3 regions of the Labrys okinawensis genome follow, and region 1 is predicted to be linked to each of the others. Evidence: predicted binding sites of a transcription regulator. Region 1 holds the regulator's gene; each other region holds the start of a gene.
The links. Region 1 encodes LexA, which represses DNA repair genes until DNA is damaged. Its sites were predicted from a motif close to TGTTCNNNNTGTGTTCNG; they were not measured.

Region 1 (6,263 bases):
CGCATGAGCTGATCCCCCTTTGCCATCCCCTGCTGCTCAGCAAGATCGCCGTCGAGATCGAGCCCGATGCGAACCTGCCCGGCCTCACGGTGCGGGCCACTGCCAAGGTCTCCGGCCAGACCGGGGTGGAGATGGAGGCGCTCACCGCGGTCTCCGTCGCCTGCCTCACCGTCTACGACATGGTAAAGGCCGTCGACCGCGGCATGCGCATCGAGGCCATTCGCCTGATTGAGAAGTCCGGAGGCAAATCCGGCGATTGGCACGCGGAGGACGCCCGATGAGCCTGCTACCGGTTGCCGACGCCCTGGTCAAGGTCGTCGCCAATGTCAAGACGCTGCCGACCGTTGAAGTACCTATTCAGGTGGCAAGAGGCCGGACCCTCGCCTCGACCATCACAGCGCTGCGTACCCAGCCCGGCTTCCATGCCTCGGCGATGGATGGCTATGCGGTGCGAGCCGAGGACGCCTCCGATGGCGCCACGCTGGACCTGATTGGCGAATCGGCGGCCGGCCACGGCTATGCGGGCCGAGTCGGCGAAAAGCAGGCGGTACGTATCTTCACGGGCGCGCCGGTTCCTGATGGTGCCGACGCAGTGGTAATCCAGGAAAATACCAGGCGGGACGGCAGCCGCGTCATCATCGCGAGCGGCGTCCGGCCGGGCGCCAATATCCGCAGCCGCGGGCTCGACTTCGCCGAGGGCACTGAGGCCCTGACCCCAGGCAGCGTGATCGGCCCGCGCGATATCGCCCTTGCCGCCGCTATGAACCACCCGCGCCTGCCGGTTCGGCGCAAGCCCAAAGTCGCCATCCTCGCCACCGGCGATGAGCTGGTGCTGCCGGGCGAAGCAGTCGGCCAGGACCAGATCGTTGCCTCCAACACCTTCGCCATCGCTGCCCTGGTGGAGGCCGAGGGCGGCGATGTGCTCGACCTCGGCATCGCCAGCGACGACTTTCCGGCCCTGGAAGCGGCGATCAAGCGCGCCCGCAATGAAAAGGCCGACATCCTCGTCACCATCGGTGGCGCTTCCGTAGGTGATCACGACCTCATCCAGACGGCTCTCACCCGCGAAGGCATGACGTTGGGTTTCTGGAAGATCGCCATGCGCCCCGGCAAACCATTGCTGCACGGACGGCTCGGCGGAATGCATATTCTCGGCCTGCCGGGCAATCCGGTCTCCTCGGTGGTGTGCAGCGTGCTCTTCCTGGTGCCCCTCCTGCGCACCCTGCTCGGCCGCGCCGAGACCAATCTTGCCCGCAGGAAAGCCGTGTTCGCCGCCTCTTGGCCGGCCAACGACCTGCGCGAGGATTATATCCGCGCCCGCTTCGTACTTGACGATGCTTCCGGCATCATCAAGGTAGCACCACTGGCGCCACAGGATTCGTCGCTGGTCAGCGTGCTGCAGCATGCGGACTGCCTCGTCATCCGCCCGCCCTTCGCTCCGGAAGCAAAGCCAGGCGATGTGTGCGAGATAATTGACTTGCGCGCTGCCGGTTATTGATCGTGCTTTAACGGGAACTTCATTCTTGCAGAACACAGTGTGAACATGTAGCAATGTTCTTGCTTTGTTTGCCAAATCATCGTGATTCGCAGGCTGCCATAACGGGATCGCCCATGCTGACCAAGAAACAACACGAATTGCTTCGGTTCATTCATGAGCGGTTGAAGGAACAGGGCGTGCCGCCCTCCTTCGACGAGATGAAGGAGGCGCTGGATTTGCGCTCCAAGTCTGGCATTCACCGGCTGATCATGGCGCTGGAAGAGCGCGGCTTCATCCGCCGCCTGCCCAACCGGGCGCGGGCGCTGGAAGTAGTCCGTCTGCCGGAATCGGCTGTGCCGGGCCTCTCGCTCGCGAGCTCGCAGCGCGGCTTCCGACCCAATGTCATCGAGGGCAACCTCGGCAAGGTACGCACCGTCCGCCCGGAGGCGGATGACGATGCCGCCCGCCCGGTCCTCATCCCGGTGATGGGCCGCATCGCGGCGGGTACACCGGTCTCGGCCATCCAGACCAAGAGCCACACCATCAGCGTGACGCCGGAAATGCTGTCCTCGGGCGAACATTTCGCCTTGGAAGTGCGCGGCGACTCGATGATCGAGGCCGGCATCTTCGACAATGACACGGTGCTGATCCGCCGCCAGGACTATGCCGACACCGGCGACATCGTGGTGGCCCTGATCGACGACGAGGAAGCTACGCTCAAACGCCTGCGCAAGCGCGGTGCCTCCATCGCACTGGAGGCCGCCAACCCGGCCTATGAAACCCGCATCTTCGGCCCGGACCGGGTGCGCATTCAGGGCAAGCTGGTCGGCCTGTTCCGCCGCTATTGACGGGAGCACGAACCTCCGGTCCGTTCTCCTGGCAATCAATCCACGGCGATCATCACATCCGAGGCCTTGATCACCGCATAGGCGGCCTGACCGGGCTTAAGCTTAAGGTCGTCGACCGCCTCGTTGGTGATCGAGGCGGTGACGATGGTGCCGTTGACATCGAGCTGGACATGCGAGGTTGTCTGGCCTTTCGTGACGCTCTTGATGATGCCCTTGATCTGGTTGCGCGCGCTGAGCTTCATGAGATGTCCTCCCGATTTGAGTGATGTTCAATCATCCCCATCCGGTGCAGCGGTGTCCACAGCCGAATCAGCATCGGGCGTCTGCGTCGATGCCGCCGGCGCAGGCACGGAGACCTTCGCCGCCCAGGCCGGCATCGGTGCCCAGGGCCGCGAAGACCCCAGATCACGGGCCGTAACCACTCGCCAACGTGTTTCGCCGCCCCTCTCGGTGGGACGGTCAGCGTAGAGTGCGACGGAGCCGGCGGCGAAGATAAGGTCGCGGTTGAGCACGATCCCCCTGCCCGCGCAGCTCGTGCCGAGAGCGACAGGGCCGGCCAGCACGCTGACATGCCCGCAATCTTCCTGCGCCGCGTTGAGAGTGTGGTCGAGCATGAAGATATCGCCACCCTCGATCGGCGCGGAGCAGCCTTCCTTGTCACACAGGCGTTGCTCGGCGAGGCTGGGATCGTCGGGTTTGCGTCGGTCGCCCATCGCCAGCAGCCATTGCTGCACGGCGAAATTGTCTGAGCGGTTGGCGAGCGAGGTGAGGGAATCGCCCTTGCGGACCAGGGCGGCATGGCCGTTGGCGCCGAAGATCGCGACCGGAGTCGGCGTAGTCGCGGCCGCGGCGATGCCGCCGAACAGGGGAACGAGCGTAAAGACCGCAAGCCGGCCGCGCATCAGGGTGAGCAGCACGAGAGTGAGTGAGAACAGGCATAGCGCAACGGACGAGAATTGCGGCAGGACGAGATCCGAGCCCGGCCATGTCGCGACATAGCGGGCCACCTGCATGAACAACCCGACCGACCAGCCCATGAGATGCCAGAAGAACGCCCCGTAGCCGAAAGGCTCGGCCAGCACGGCCAGCAACGCCAGCGGCATCATCAGGAAGGAGACGATCGGCGTGGCAACCAGGTTGGAGGCGAGCGACTGCATGGTCAGGCGGTGAAAGTGATAGGCGGAGAAGGGAGCGGTCGCGAGCGAAGCCACGAGCGTCGTCAGCATCATCGCCAGCAGGATGCCCAAGCCCGAAGCGATGCCGCGTTCCCAGAAGGTCGCGTATTTGGTCCGCTTGCGCTTGCCCCAGGCGTCATGCGCCGCCACCAGCATGGCGACGGCCGCGAAGGACATCTGGAAGCTCGGGCCGAGCAACTGCTCCGGCGTGGTGAGCAGCACGAAGCTGGCGGCGAGGGCCACATTGCGCCGCGTGATGGCGCTGCGCCCGAGCGCCACTGCCAGCAGCACGATGGCGGTCATCACGAAGGAGCGCACAGTCGCAACCTCTGCCCCCGAGAACAGTGTATAGGCCGCGGCAGGCGCCAGGGAGAGCATCGCGGCGATTTCCTTGGCGCCACGATAGAGCACGACGCGCCGGGAGAGCGCCAGCAGGGCGCGGATCAGGGCGAAGAGACCACCGGCGAACAGCGCCATGTGGAGGCCGGAAATCGAGACGACATGATAGAGGCCGGAGGCGCGCAAGGCGTCGTTGGCCTCGTTCGGGATTTCGCCGCGCTTTCCCGTGACCTGCGAGGCCGCGATCGCTCCGTTCTCGCCAGGAACCGCCTCGACGATACGCGCCGTCAGCCGGTTGCGCTGGGTGTCGATCCAGATATTGAAGGCTTCCGCATAGCCCGGCTCGATAGGTGCTGCCGCCGGCGCGATCTTGCCGGCGACGAAGCCCACAGCGCCAATCCCGTCGAAGAAGGCATCTCGGGCGAAATCGTAACCCCCCGGCAGGGCCGGCGGCGGAGGAGGACGCATCACGGCCTTGACGGTGATGCTATCGCCGGCCTTGAGATCTCCCGCCCGGCGCAGCGTGAGACGGATCTGGCCCGGCGTGGCCTCGGCGGAAAGCCCTTCGATGGCAACGGGCCGCATGACGACACGGGCACTGTCGCCAAGCCGGGATTCCACCGAGAGCACCAGCCCCGTGACATTGCCGGAAAGCGACCGGGCGAGTTGCGGCGTGGCCACACTCATGGTGCGCAGTTTGGCGGAGCAGAAGCCGACACCGATCGCGGCAAGGCAGACAAGCGCGACATGCGGCCACCAGCGTCCGCGTAGCGAATAGGCGGCGGCGGTGACGACACAGGTGGCGATCAGGGGCGCTGTCAGACTCGGCTCATCCGGCGCCGCGAAATAGGCGATCACGCCGAGACCGAGGAATATGGGAACAACCAGGGCCAGCTCGAAGGCCGCCACTTCCGCGGCTACCCCCTTGGCAAGCCAGGCCAGCACGTTGCCGAAGACCTGTCCGACCCCTTCGGCGCCCGGGAGGACGAGACTTCCCTCGCCTCCCCTGCCACCGAGGACACCAACTCGTACACGTGCCCGATCATTCCCAGACAAAGGCGCCCCGCCGCTACCGCCCGATGAAACCCTGTGCTAAACGCCCTAGCCTATTTATATCAACGTCGCTCGCCAAGGGGGTTACCCTAAAGTGAGCGCCTTGCCCGTCCGTCGTCTTTGGAATTTTCAATGTCTTCGCCCGTCGTCACTCGCTTCGCCCCCTCGCCCACCGGTTTCCTCCATATCGGCGGCGGCCGTACGGCCCTGTTCAACTGGCTCTATGCCAGGGCCAAGGGCGGCAAGATGTTGCTGCGCATCGAGGACACCGACCGCGAACGCTCGACCGATGCGGCCATCGCAGCCATCCTCGACGGCCTGTCCTGGCTCGGCCTCGATTGGGACGGCGAGCCGATTTTCCAGTTCGCGCGGGCCTCCCGCCATCGCGAGGTGGCCGAGGCCATGCTCGCCAAGGGCAAGGCCTATTATTGCTACTGCACGCCGCAGGAACTGGACGACATGCGCGAGAAGGCCCGCAAAGAGGGTCGCGCGCCACGCTATAATGGCTATTGGCGCGACCGCGATCCGGCGACCGCGCCCAAGGACGTCAAGCCAGTCATCCGCCTGCGCGCACCCACCGAGGGCACGACCGTCATCGACGACGACGTGCAGGGCACGGTCACGTGGTCCAACACGGACCTCGACGACCTCGTTCTGCTCCGCTCGGACGGTACGCCGACCTATATGCTCGCAGTGGTGGTCGACGATCACGACATGGGTGTCACCCACATCATCCGTGGCGACGACCACCTCACCAATGCGGCGCGTCAGAAACAGATCTACGAGGCCATGGGCTGGGAAGTACCGCGCATGGCCCATATCCCGCTGATCCACGGTCCGGATGGCGCCAAGCTTTCCAAGCGCCACGGCGCCTTGGGCGTCGACGCCTATCGGGCCATGGGTTACCTGCCGGCGGCCATGCGCAACTATCTCGTGCGCCTGTCCTGGAGCCATGGCGACCAGGAAGTCTTTTCGACCGAAGAGATGATCAAATATTTTGATACCAACGCCATCGGCAAATCGGCAGCGCGCTTCGACTTCAAGAAACTAGAGAACCTCAACGGCCTCTATATGCGCAGTTCCAGCGACGAAGAGCTGATGGCGGCCATCGACCAGCTGCTGCCGCATATTCCGGAAGGACCGGCTCTGGCCGCGGCGCTGGCGGCCGGCAATGGCTCCAAGCGCATACAGCTACTGGCGGCCATGTCCGGCCTCAAGGAGCGCGCCAAAACGCTGATCGAGCTGCTGGATGGGGCGAACTTCCTGTTCGTCTCCCGGCCGCTGCCGCTGGACGACAAGGCGAAGGCGGTGCTCAGCGACGAGGCTCGCGCCACGATCGCCGCACTCGTGCCGCGCCTCGAGACGGTAACT
Region 2 (6,263 bases), 3.4 Mb from region 1:
AGAAGCCCGAGACGGCCTCCAGAATGTAATGCTCCGGCTCGAACCAGGCGGCGAAGCGCTCGCTGCCGGCGGGCTCCTCGATGCGGCGGAAGCGCAGAAAGGCGTGCATCTTGTGAATGTCGCGGCCAACCGCCTTGTTGAGGCGGGCGAGGCGATGGACGAGCGGGTCGCTCGGGATGTCCAGCAAGGCGCGCTCGCCATGCAGGACGCGCCAGATCAGCGTGTAGAGCAGAGCGTGGCGCTCGGGATCGCGATGGCATAGCGCAGTGTCGATCCATTCGCCGAGCGCGCGCGGCAACGCCACGGGCGGGCCCTGCTCTCCCTCCGCGGCGCCGAACAGGTCGGCCCCCATGGCGCCCGTGCTCCAGCTGACCTGCCCTGGTGCGATATCGGCCGCGACGAGGCTGCGTACCGCACGCCGGAAGCCGGCGAGGTCCGCCCCGTCCTTCAGGACGACGAACCGCCTTGTCATGCGAAGAGGCTCAACTGGCGCGGTGGCGCTGTCGTGGCCCGCAGATCGAGCTGGTCCGAAAGGCGCACAGGGCGGTAATCCGCGGCGATCAGGAAAGGCCGCAGCCGCTTCAGCCCGGCGGTGAGCCGTCCGACATCGGCGAGACGCAGCGAGGTATGGCGCCGTGCCGCGATGATCCTGTCCACCGCCAGCGCCCCGAGGCCCGGCACGCGCAGCAGCATCTCGCGTGCGGCCTTGTTGACGTCGACGGGAAAGCGCTCGCGGTGCTTCAGAGCCCAGGCGAGCTTGGGATCGATGTCGAGCGCCAGCATGCCCTTCTCGCCACCCTCGGCGATCTCGTCGACGCTGAAGCCGTAGAAGCGCAGTAGCCAATCGGCCTGGTAGAGCCGGTTCTCGCGCTGAAGCGGTGGAGACTTGGCCGGCAACAGAACACTGGCCTCGGGAATCGGGCTGAAGGCGGAATAATAGACGCGCCTGAGATCATAGCTCCGGTAGAGCGTCGCGGTGGTGGCGAGCACGGCCTCGTCCGTGGTGTCGTCGGCGCCGACGATCATCTGCGTGCTCTGGCCGGCCGGGGCGAAATGGCGCTTCTCCTCCCGCGCCTCGGCAATACGCTCATGCATCTGGCCCATGGCCGCGGCGATGCCGGCGCCGCTCTTCTCCGGCGCCAGCCGCTTCAGGCTCGCTTTGGAAGGCAGCTCCATATTGATGGAGAGCCGGTCTGCCCAGAGCCCGGCCTGCTCGATCAGCCAGGGGCTCGCCTCCGGAATTGCCTTGAGATGGATATAGCCGGCAAAGCCATGGTCGCGGCGCAGGCGCCTGGCCACCAGCATCAGCAACTCCATGGTGTGGTCGGGCGTGCGGATGATGCCGGAGGAGAGGAACAGGCCTTCGATATAGTTGCGCTTGTAGAATTCGAGGGTAAGCGTCACCACCTCGTCCACGCTGAAGCGGGCGCGCTCGACATTGGAGGAGCGGCGGTTGATGCAATAGGCGCAGTCGAACAGGCAGTAATTGGTGAGCAGGATCTTCAGGAGCGAGATGCAACGCCCGTCCGGCGTATAGGCATGGCAGATACCCCCGCCCGTGCTGGAGCCGAGTCCGTCCTTGGCCGCCACCCGCTTCGGCGCGCCGGCGGAGGCGCAGGAGACATCATACTTGGCGGCATCGGCCAGGATGCGCAGCTTGGCGGCCAGTTTCTCGTCCATGGCGGGAGCCTCCGGCAGAGTCGCGAATGTTCATGTTATGTTCTATGCACGAGCTTTGCAATCCCTGGGAGCGCGGACATCCTGTCCGCTCTTGAAACGCAGCGGTTGCGGTGAAGGCTGGGCGGTTACTGTTTGCACCATAGTGGCGCTTTTCTTTGCAAAGTATCGTTGCAAGAGCGGACAGGATGTCCGCGCTCCCAGGAACCCGCTAATCTCCGAAGCGTTGATACCTGTTATCCATTTCTCTGGAGGCATGATGGCCAAGCCGAGAGCCAATTGGAAAGGCGTCCTCAAGGTCGGCGAGCTTGCTGCCGGCGTGGCGCTCTTTACGGCGGCGAGCACCTCCGAGCGCGTCGCCTTCCATACGCTCAACCGCAAGACCGGAAATCGCGTGCGCCGCCAGTTCGTCGATTCCGACACGGGCAAGCTTGTGGAGCGGGACGACCAGGTCAAGGGCTACGAGACGCCGCAGGGCGAAGTGATCATGCTGGAGCCCGAGGAGATCGCCGCGGCCATTCCCGAAAGCGACAAGACGCTGAACGTGGAAGGCTTCGTCGCGCTGGACGCCATCGACACCGTCTATTTCGACCGACCCTATTATCTCGCCCCTAGCGACGATACCTCCGCCGAGGCCTTCGACCTGCTGCGTGACGGCATGCGAGGCGCCAAGGTGGCGGCGCTGGCGCGGACGGTGCTGTTCCGCCGCCTGCGCAGCGTGCTCATCCGTCCTGAGGACGAGGGCATGGTCGCCACCACGCTCAATTTCGACTACGAGATCCGCTCGCAGGAGGAAGCCTTCGCCGACATCCCCAAGCTCAAGCTCGACAAGGAGATGCTCGAGCTCGCCGGCCACATCATCAAGACCAAGAGCGGCCGCTTCGACCCCGCCGCCTTCGACGACCGCTACGAAGCCGCCCTCGCCGAACTGGTGAAGGCCAAGATCGAGGGCCGCAAGATCAAGCCGCGAGCAAGGCAGCGCGAGGGCAAGGTGGTGAGCCTTCTGGAGGCGTTGCGCGAGAGCGCCAAGGGTGGAGCGGAGGCGAAGCCGGCGCGGAAGCGGGCGTAGGCGTCGTGAGGATTCGCCTATCTAGCGCACGGACGATGTTTCCCCTCTATCCCGCCGGCGTTTGTCACGCCGCGCGCCAAACTCAAAGAACGCAATCTCCCACGCAATCCATTGGCCTGCCTGTGCAAACCTGCTTAGCTTCGCCGGACACATTGGTGGGAGGACAGCATGGCCAGGATCTTCAATCAGCCCCTCGGCGGCAATGAGATGCCGCGTTTCGGCGGCCCGGCCACCATGATGCGGCTGCCGACCCAGCCCACTACCGAAGGGCTCGATGCCTGCTTCGTCGGCATTCCCATGGATATCGGCACCTCCAATCGGCCCGGCACCCGCTTCGGGCCGCGGCAGATCCGCACCGAGAGCTGCATGATCCGCCCCTACAACATGGCGACGCGGGCGGCCCCCTTCGACAGCCTGCAGGTGGCTGATATCGGCGACATCGCCATCGACACCTTCAACCTGCCCAAATGCGTGGACATCATCACAGACGCCTATCGCAGGATCATCGCCAATGGCTGCAAGCCGCTGACGCTTGGCGGCGACCACACGCTCTCCTTTCCGATCCTGCGCGCCATGGCGGAGAAATACGGACCCGTCGGCCTCATCCACGTCGACGCCCATGCCGACATCAACGAGCACATGTTCGGCGAGCCGATCGCCCACGGCACGCCCTTCCGCCGCGCGGTCGAGGCAGGTGTGCTCGACACCCGACGCTGCGTGCAGATTGGTCTGCGCGGCACCGGCTATGCCGCCGACGATTTCGACTGGCCGCGCAGCCAGGGCTTCCGCGTGGTGCAGGCCGAGGAGTGCTGGCACAGATCGCTGACGCCGCTGATGGAGGAAGTGCGCTCTCAGGTCGGCGGCGGGCCGGTCTACCTCTCCTATGATATCGACAGCCTCGATCCCTCGATCGCGCCCGGCACAGGTACGCCGGAGATCGGTGGGCTCACCACCATCCAGGCGCTGGAGATCATCCGCGGCTGCTGGGGCCTCGACCTCGTCGGCTGCGACCTCGTGGAAGTGTCGCCGCCCTACGACCCGGCAGGCAACACCGCCATCACGGCCGCAAACCTCCTGTTCGAGATGCTCTGCGTGCTGCCGGGCGTGCAGCGGCGCTGACCGAGGATGGCCGGAGCGGCTGAAGAACTGGACAGGCGGATTGCTTCGCCGCGGGCGCTTGCTCGCCACGGCTGCGGGACGGATGTTGAAGCCCCGCACTGGCGAGCGGCATCGGCGCGTGGCTTCGTAGACTTGCGCACCTCCTGCGTGAGGTCTGGATCCGAGCGTCCTCTATCGGCCTGAATGTCTCCTTGCCGCGTCCTCCGAGCCACCCTGCAAGCCCGAAAGCCTCACGGGAGGAATGGCCTCCGCGTATGGCGGCTGCAGGGAATCGCCTCCCGGAATCATCCCTTCGACCCGCCCGCTGGGGCCGATAGTCGATTTGAAGCCCTCGAATCCGATACAAATCCCTTCCAGCCCCCGGTTCCGGCCCGATGCGGCCGCCGTGACACGCTCTGCTCCGCTGACGGCCAAATGCCATCGAAAAACTGAATAAAAGCCGGCCCGCACCGTTCTCGTGCTCACCTCAGGGTCTGTGGAGAGAGAAAGGAGGCAAGTTGCACCGAAAAAGCACGTTATCCGTTTATAGTCTATCTTTTGTTTTCAACGCAATTCCTTACAATGTATAAATAGATACAGAATGAAGTATTAGTATCTAATAAGATACAGACTAAATGACACAATACCGTCGCCAACTGGAACATTAGTTTACGATAAGCATTACACTAGGGTGTGTCTTTTCGGTGACATGGCATCTATAAAATAATTATACTGATCGACTCTTCGTCATGACTCTGTTGTGCAACCAAAAAGAGTGCACCAAGATCACGGCAACGGTCCCCCTCGGATCGTGTCCGGATTGCAAGTTTTGCGTGTGATCGGGGTCTCGCGAGTCGGTCGAAGCACCAAGCGGCGCTCTCGATCAAATAATAACTGTCTTGGAGGTCATCTAATGACGATGAAGTCTCTTCTCCTCGGCGCCGCTGCTGGTATCGCTGCTATCGGCGCTGCCCAGGCTGCCGATCTGCCCATGACCAAGGGCGAAGCCGTCGAGTATGTTAAGGTCTGCTCGACCTTCGGCCCCGGCTTCTTCTACATCCCCGGCAGCGACACCTGCCTCAAGATCGGCGGCGAAGTCCGCGCTTATTACCGCTTGTTCGGCGGCGATAATTTCAGCAGGAACGACAACCGCTCAGCGTTCAATGCCGAAGGCCGCATCTGGTTCGACGCCCGCACTCAGACCGACTACGGCCTGCTGCGTTCCTACTTTCAGATCAATGCTCAGAGCCACCCGATCAGCGCCCAGGGTCGCGACAACGTTACCAGCTCCAACACCTTCAGCATCGATAAGGCTTTCATCCAGTTCGGTGGCTTAACCGCTGGTTACGCCCATTCGTTCTTTGGTTTCTATGACAATGACTATGGCGATACCATCTACGCGCCGTACTATAACGAAGCCAATACCGTTAACCTGCTCGCCTACACCGCTCAGTTCGGCGGCGGCTTCAGCGCCACGCTGTCGATCGAAGATGGTCGTGACCATCGCGTGAACGGTACTGTTATTACGGGAACCGCCGCTGCTCAGGGCGGCCAGCAAGTTCCGGATGCTGTCGGCCAGCTCCGCTATGACGCCGATTGGGGCGCAGTGGCGGTGCAGGCCGCAGGCCACCAGTTCCGTACGGCTGAAAGCGTTGGGGCGCACAGCAACAAGTATGGTTGGGCCGCCGGTGGCTCGCTTGCGATCAAGATCCCTGCCATCGACAGTGGTCACTTTGTGGTCGAAGGTCAGTATGCGGACGGTGCGCTCGATTATCTCGGCGCCGGTAACACCTGGATTGCTCAGAGCGACTACTTCGTCAGCCATGGCGGCGCCGGCCCCTTGGACGGCGGTAAGGGCTGGTCGATTACGGCGGAACTCGGCGGCAACATTACGCCTGTGCTGAACGCCAACTTGGTCGGGAGCTACATCGACACCAAGTATGACGGCATCTTTAGCAGCGGCAGCGATGGTCAAATCAAAGAATTTACCGTTGCCGGCAACCTGACCTACACCATCGTCAAGGGCCTCAAGGTCAGCGCCGAAGTTGCCTACACGCACGGTACGGTTGACGGCGCTACCATTGTCAGTGGTCCATTTGCAGACCAGGACAAATACAGCACGTGGCAGAGCGGAATCCGCATCCTCCGCTCCTTCTAATAGTTCTCTCCCGAAACCAAGCAGGGGGTCGGCGACAAGCCGACCCCTTTTGTGTGCTCCCAGCGTGGGCACACTCCTGTGGATGAAAATTCGACATACGTTGATCACAACAAGCGAAGAGAAGCGCAACTGTAAGAGGATGGCCGATCGTAGAGGTAGAAGGCATAGTGGGGGTATCAGGCTGTGACCGGAGGGCCAAATGAAGAGGAGCGCGCGCGGCCTTTATCGGCGATTAAAATAGATCGCGACGATGCGAGAATC
Region 3 (6,263 bases), 230 kb from region 1:
ATGCTCGGGCCCGCCCCCAATATCAAGGTGAGCCTTCCGAACAGCCATCCGCATATCATTCAGGGGTAGTGTGCAGTCATCGTGCCGCTGACTGGCGAGGGCAGGGGGCGATTGTCCCCAACGCTGGAGCCGATCTGGAGAACGCCGCGATCACCCGAGGACTTTCGGCGTCTCGCATACCCAAATAAAAAGCCGCCCATGGGGCGGCTCGTCATCGACCCGCTGAGCGGGTCATTCGTCGAACTTGCGATCAGGCGCGGGCGGCGGCGCGAGCAACCTTGCGGATCTCACTTCCGTTGATGCCGATGTCGGCGAGGTCGCGGGCGTTCAGGCGCTTGAGCTCGGTCAACGTCACGCGCTCACGGCGCCAGGCGACAACACGTTCAATCAAAGCAGCGAACAACATAGTCCTATCCTTGAGAGACTTCCCGGCCCCTTGGCATCAGGAACATCTCTGCCTCAGTGGTGATTGCATCTTCTTCACGCTGGGCGGTAACCGCCTTGCTTGAAGATGCGCTTATGAACTTCGTTTCGGCGTATTTTCTGTCTCCGTCCATGACGTTGTGTATAAATGAATCGATTTACGCGAGGTAGAGCCGCAAGCTCGAGGCAGGCATGCAAAAACGCATGCCAAAACGTTACCGGCTTAAAATATCGCTCGAAAATCATGCAATTGCACAATAGCTATGCAACGTATTGCATAGCTGCCGGCTATTCCGCCGCTTCACCGCGACGCCCTTGGGGGCGCCGCTCCATTACCTCCCGCAGGAATCGACCTGTATGCGAGCGCGGCTCCCTGGCGATCTGCTCAGGCGTGCCCTGCGCCACGACCTCGCCGCCGCCGTCGCCGCCTTCCGGACCCATGTCGATAACCCAGTCAGCGGTCTTGATGACTTCGAGATTGTGCTCGATCACCACCACGCTGTTGCCCTGGTCGACGAGCTCATGCAGCACCTCGAGCAGCTTGGCGACGTCGTGGAAGTGGAGACCCGTGGTCGGCTCGTCGAGGATATAAAGCGTACGGCCGGTGGAGCGGCGTGCCAGCTCCTTCGACAGCTTCACGCGCTGCGCCTCGCCACCCGACAGGGTGGTGGCCTGCTGGCCGACCTTGACGTAGCCGAGGCCCACCCGGGCCAGCGTCTCCATGGTGTTGCGGATCGTCGGCACCGCCTTGAAGAAGTCGGCGGCTTCATCCACCGTCATGTCGAGCACGTCGGCGATGGACTTGTTCTTGAACCTTACGTCGAGTGTCTCGCGATCATAGCGCTTGCCCTTGCAGACATCGCAGGTGACATAGACGTCGGGAAGGAAGTGCATCTCGATCTTGATGACACCATCGCCCTGGCAGGCCTCGCAACGCCCGCCCTTGACGTTGAAGGAGAAGCGCCCGGGCTGGTAGCCGCGCGCCTTGGCCTCCGGCAGGCCGGCGAACCATTCGCGGATCGGCGTGAAAGCGCCCGTATAGGTCGCTGGGTTCGAACGCGGCGTGCGGCCGATCGGCGACTGGTCGATATCGATGACCTTGTCGATCAGCTCCAGCCCGTCGAGCTTGTCGAAGGGGGCAGGGTGCTCCAGCGCCCCGTTCAGTCGACGCGCCACCGCCTTGTAGATGGTGTCGATCAGCAGTGTCGACTTGCCGCCGCCCGACACGCCGGTGACGCAGGTGAACAGGCCGAGCGGGACCTCCACCGATACGTCCTTGAGGTTGTTGCCGCGCGCACCGGTGAGCTTGAGAGACTTGCCCTTCTGCCGGCGGCGGCGCTCGGCCGGCATCGGCACGGACAATTCGCCCGTCAGGTATTTGCCGGTGAGCGAGGCGGGGTTGGCCATGATCTCTTCGGGCGTGCCGTGCGCCACGACCTGGCCGCCATGCACGCCGGCGCCGGGACCGACATCGACGACGTAATCCGCCTGCAGGATGGCGTCTTCGTCATGCTCGACCACGATCACCGTATTGCCGAGTTCCCGCAGGCGCCGCAATGTTTCGAGCAAACGCTCGTTGTCGCGCTGATGCAGGCCGATTGACGGCTCGTCCAGCACATAGAGCACGCCGGACAGGCCTGAGCCGATCTGCGAGGCAAGGCGGATGCGCTGGCTCTCGCCGCCCGAAAGCGTGCCGGAATTGCGCGCAAGCGTCAGGTAGTCGAGGCCGACATCGACCAGGAAGCGCAGGCGCTCGCGGATTTCCTTGAGAATGCGCGTGGCGATCTCGTTGTGCTTGGCGTTGAGCTCGGCCGGAAGCGCCTCGAACCAGACCTGCGCCTGGCGCACCGACATGGTGGAGACATGGCCGATATGATTATGCGCGATCTTTACCGCCAAGGCTTCCGGCTTGAGACGGAAACCGCCGCAGGCTTTGCAGGGTGTATTGGCCATGAAGCGGCCGATATCCTCGCGCGCCTGCTCGGAATCGGTTTCCTTCCAGCGTCGCTCCAGATTGGTCACCACGCCTTCGAAGGCCTTGCGCGTCTCATAGGAACGCAAGCCGTCATCGAAGGAGAAAAGGATCTGCTCTTCGCCCGAACCGTAGAGGAAGACCTGCTGCACCTTCTCCGGCAGGTCCCTCCAGGGGGTGGTGACGCCGAACCGGTAATGCTTGGCGAGGGCGTCGACCGTCTGATTGTAATAGGGGCTGGTCGATTTCGCCCAGGGGGCGAGGGCGCCCTTGCGCAGCGATAGCGTTTCGTCCGGCACCACCAGCACCGGATCCACCGTCATCTCCGTGCCCAGCCCATCGCAGGAGGGGCAGGCGCCGAAAGGGTTGTTGAAGGAGAACAGGCGCGGCTCGATCTCAGGAATAGTGAAGCCGGATACGGGGCAGGCGAATTTCTGGCTGAACATCACGCGCCTGGGCGAGCCGTCCTCCTCCTTCTGGTCGGCCAGTTCCACCACGGCGATACCGTCGGCAAGCTCCAGCGCGGTCTCGAAGGAATCGGCCAGGCGTGCGGCGATGTCGGCCCGCACCACAATGCGGTCGACCACCACATCGAGGTCGTGCTTGAGCTTCTTGTCGAGGGCAGGGGCGTCGGCGATCTCGTAGAAAGTACCGTCGATCTTCACGCGCTGGAAGCCGCGCTTGAGAAAATCGGCCAGTTCCTTTCGATACTCGCCCTTGCGGCCACGCACCACGGGCGCGAGCAGGAAAAGGCGGGTGCCCTCGGGCATCGCCAGGACGCGGTCGACCATCTGGCTGACGGTCTGGCTTTCGATCGGCAGGCCGGTGGCTGGCGAATAGGGGATGCCGATACGCGCCCATAGCAGGCGCATATAGTCGTAGATCTCCGTGACGGTGGCGACCGTCGAGCGGGGGTTGCGCGACGTCGTCTTCTGCTCGATCGAAATGGCTGGCGAGAGTCCGTCGATCTGGTCGACGTCGGGCTTCTGCATCATCTCCAGGAACTGGCGCGCATAGGCCGACAGGCTCTCCACATAGCGCCGCTGGCCCTCGGCATAGATGGTATCGAAGGCAAGCGAGGATTTGCCCGAGCCGGACAGGCCGGTGAAAACCACGAGCTTGTCACGCGGGATTTCCAGATCGACATTCTTGAGATTGTGCTCGCGCGCGCCGCGCACGGTGATGAAACGGCGGTCGGCAGGCGAAGGGACAGCGCTGCCGGAGGAGGGGCGGCCAGACATTCAGACGATCCTGTGGGCTTTCGCCGTGAGATAAGAGCTTTGTTAAGGAAATTGAAGGAGGGCCCTCGAAAATACAAGAACAATTCGTGAACTTATCCGCAGATTTTTGCGGCGGTGCGAAAGGTGATGGGCTATGCACGCGCGATGATCGAGATTACTCCCACCCTGTCCATCGACGAGCGCGAGATCGATGAAGACTTCGTGCGCTCCTCTGGCCCTGGCGGACAGAACGTCAACAAGCTCTCGACGGCCGTGCAACTGCGCTTCAATATCCGCACCTCGCCCTCCTTGCCGAACGAGGTCGCCATCCGCGCCCAGAAGCTGGCGGGCAGGAAACTGACGCAGGACGGGGTGGTGGTGATCGTTGCCCAGCGCTTCCGTACGCAGGATCGCAACCGAGAGGACGCGCGTGACCGCCTCGTGGCTCTGCTGCGCGAGGCAGCGACGCCGCCTCCGCCGCCGCGCAAGGCGACGAAACCGTCCAAGGCTGCCAAGGCAAGACGGCTGGAATCCAAATCGCGGCGCTCCAGCGTGAAGTCAATGCGCGGAGCGAAGATCTCGATGGACTGATACTGGGAGCGCGGACGTCTCGTCCGCTCTTGAAACGATACGCTTGCTAGACAGTGCCTCGATGATCGCCTGAGATTGAGGCCGTAAAGCAGTCTCGTCCTTCAACAATGGCGCTTTCCAATTCTCCCGCCCTTCGTTTCAGGAGCGGACGAGACGTCCGCGCTCCCAGCGATCACGCCGTGATCAGCATCTTGACCTGTTCCATCGTCTCGGCGATGTGATCGGCGCCGGCCGCGACCAGTGCTTCCTCGCTTGGTGGCATGTGGTGGAGCCCGCCGACGAAGCCGATTGCAACCATCCCAGCCGCCTTGGCCGCCCTGATGCCGACAACGCTGTCCTCGACCACCACCGTTTCGGAAGGTGCGACACCCATGGTCCTAGCCGCATGCAGGAAAAGGTCCGGCGCCGGCTTGCCGCGAGCCACCAGCTTCGAGCAGAAGATGTTGGGATAGACGAGTTCGAACAGATTGGTGACGCTAAGGCCGAGGCCGAGCTTGGCCGGCGGGCTGTTCGACGCGACGCAATAGGGAATGGTGAGCGTCTCCAGCACTTCGCGAACGCCGGGGATCGGATCGAGCCGGGTGAGATAGGCCGCTCTCAGCATCTGGGCGGTGGTCTGGGCATGATCGTGCGGCAGCCTCAGCCCGAAATCCTGCTCAAAGCGCTTCTCCAGGGCGTCCTGTGTCAAGCCGAGGAAGTGCCGCATGACATCTGCGGCAGTCACCTTCGCGCCAAGATTGCTCAGGGCTTCGGCCTCGACCTGCGCGGACAGGATTTCACTATCGACGAGAACGCCGTCACAATCAAAAATCACCAGAGAGAACGACATTCAAACCGCCCGGTACGAGGAAAGCAGTGACGTGCCCGCCAGAGACGGGTCCTGTCAAGCTCCGCCTGGGAACGCGGACATCTTGTCCGCTCTTGGAAACGGTAAGTTCGTGGGAAAGAAAGAGGCGGACAAGATCTCCGCGCTCCCAGGGATCACCCCCGATGGATCGGGTCGATCCAGCGAACGGATTCGGGCTTTTCCACCGGCTCGATATCGAGATTCACTGCAACCGCCTCGCCGTCGCTGCGCACCAGCACGCATTCCAGGACCTCATCCGGACTGGCATTGACCTCCTGGTGCGGCACATAGGGCGGGACATAGATGAAATCGCCGGGTCCGGCCTCCGCCACATATTCAAGATGCTCGCCCCAGCGCATGCGAGCCCGGCCCTTCACCACATAGATCACGCTTTCGAGATGGCCATGATGATGGGCGCCGGTCTTGGCATTGGGATGGATGGTCACCGTGCCGGCCCAGATCTTCTGCGCGCCGACACGGGCGAAATTGATGGCCGCCTTGCGGTCCATGCCGGGTGTCTGCGCCGTATTGGCATCGAGTTCGCCGCCCGGGATGACGCGCACGCCGTCATGTTTCCAGCGATGGTCGTGATCCCCAGTCATGCCGGCCTCCTGCCTTTGGGGCTCGATGATGGCGCGGCGGCCCGATATCCGGCAAGCTCTTTTGCGATTCGAAACGGATGGATGAATGCCTGCAGATCCCAACCTCGACCGCGAGGAAAGCTGGATGCGTAAATCCGCGCTGCATTATCTGGGCCAGCGCACGACCAGCATCGCCAATCTTCGACAGGCCCTGCAGCGCCGTGCCCGGCGCAAGCTCGGTACCGATGTCGACGCAACGGCGATGATCGAACGGACGATCGCCTATTGCACCCGGCTTGGCTTTCTGGATGACGCAGCTTTCGTCGAGGCCCGCATCCACATCGGCCGGAGCAAGGGCCATTCTACGCGGCGGATCGGCGCCGCTCTCAAAGCCAAAGGAGTCGATGCCACCGTGGTGGCCGCGGCCTTTGCCATTGACGATCGCGAGGCGGTGGAGGAGAGGGCGGCGGCACGGTTCGCCCGGCGCAAGCGAATCGGACCCTGGCGTCGGCCGGACCGCGACCATGATATCGAGAAGGAAATCGCCGCGCTGGCTCGGGGCGGCTTCGCGATTTCCCTAGCAAGGCGCGTCGTTATAGGAGACCCCGAGGAAATCGAAGCACTTTTGG

Region 2: the regulator LexA is predicted to act here: its motif matches at 1,708-1,725, upstream of ACMDCR_RS01715 (putative DNA modification/repair radical SAM protein).
Region 3: the regulator LexA is predicted to act here: its motif matches at 3,712-3,729, upstream of uvrA (excinuclease ABC subunit UvrA).

Annotation. Positions count from the first base shown of each region.
Region 1 covers NZ_CP178864.1:4,007,718-4,013,980, forward strand. The annotation lists gene moaC (cyclic pyranopterin monophosphate synthase MoaC) at 1-281, shown strand, start outside; gene glp (gephyrin-like molybdotransferase Glp) at 278-1,498, shown strand; gene lexA (transcriptional repressor LexA) at 1,612-2,325, shown strand; gene ACMDCR_RS18820 (TOBE domain-containing protein) at 2,361-2,567, opposite strand; gene ACMDCR_RS18825 (ComEC/Rec2 family competence protein) at 2,595-4,895, opposite strand; gene gltX (glutamate--tRNA ligase) at 5,025-6,263, shown strand, end outside.
Region 2 covers NZ_CP178864.1:339,933-346,195, reverse strand. The annotation lists gene ACMDCR_RS01720 (UdgX family uracil-DNA binding protein) at 1-472, opposite strand, end outside; gene ACMDCR_RS01715 (putative DNA modification/repair radical SAM protein) at 469-1,680, opposite strand; gene ACMDCR_RS01710 (Ku protein) at 1,937-2,746, shown strand; gene speB (agmatinase) at 2,915-3,865, shown strand; gene ACMDCR_RS01700 (porin) at 4,758-6,002, shown strand.
Region 3 covers NZ_CP178864.1:3,778,419-3,784,681, forward strand. The annotation lists gene ACMDCR_RS17750 (hypothetical protein) at 1-69, shown strand, start outside; gene ACMDCR_RS17755 (DUF1127 domain-containing protein) at 251-406, opposite strand; gene uvrA (excinuclease ABC subunit UvrA) at 712-3,636, opposite strand; gene arfB (alternative ribosome rescue aminoacyl-tRNA hydrolase ArfB) at 3,763-4,206, shown strand; gene ACMDCR_RS17770 (HAD family hydrolase) at 4,379-5,035, opposite strand; gene ACMDCR_RS17775 (cupin domain-containing protein) at 5,188-5,655, opposite strand; gene ACMDCR_RS17780 (regulatory protein RecX) at 5,741-6,263, shown strand, end outside.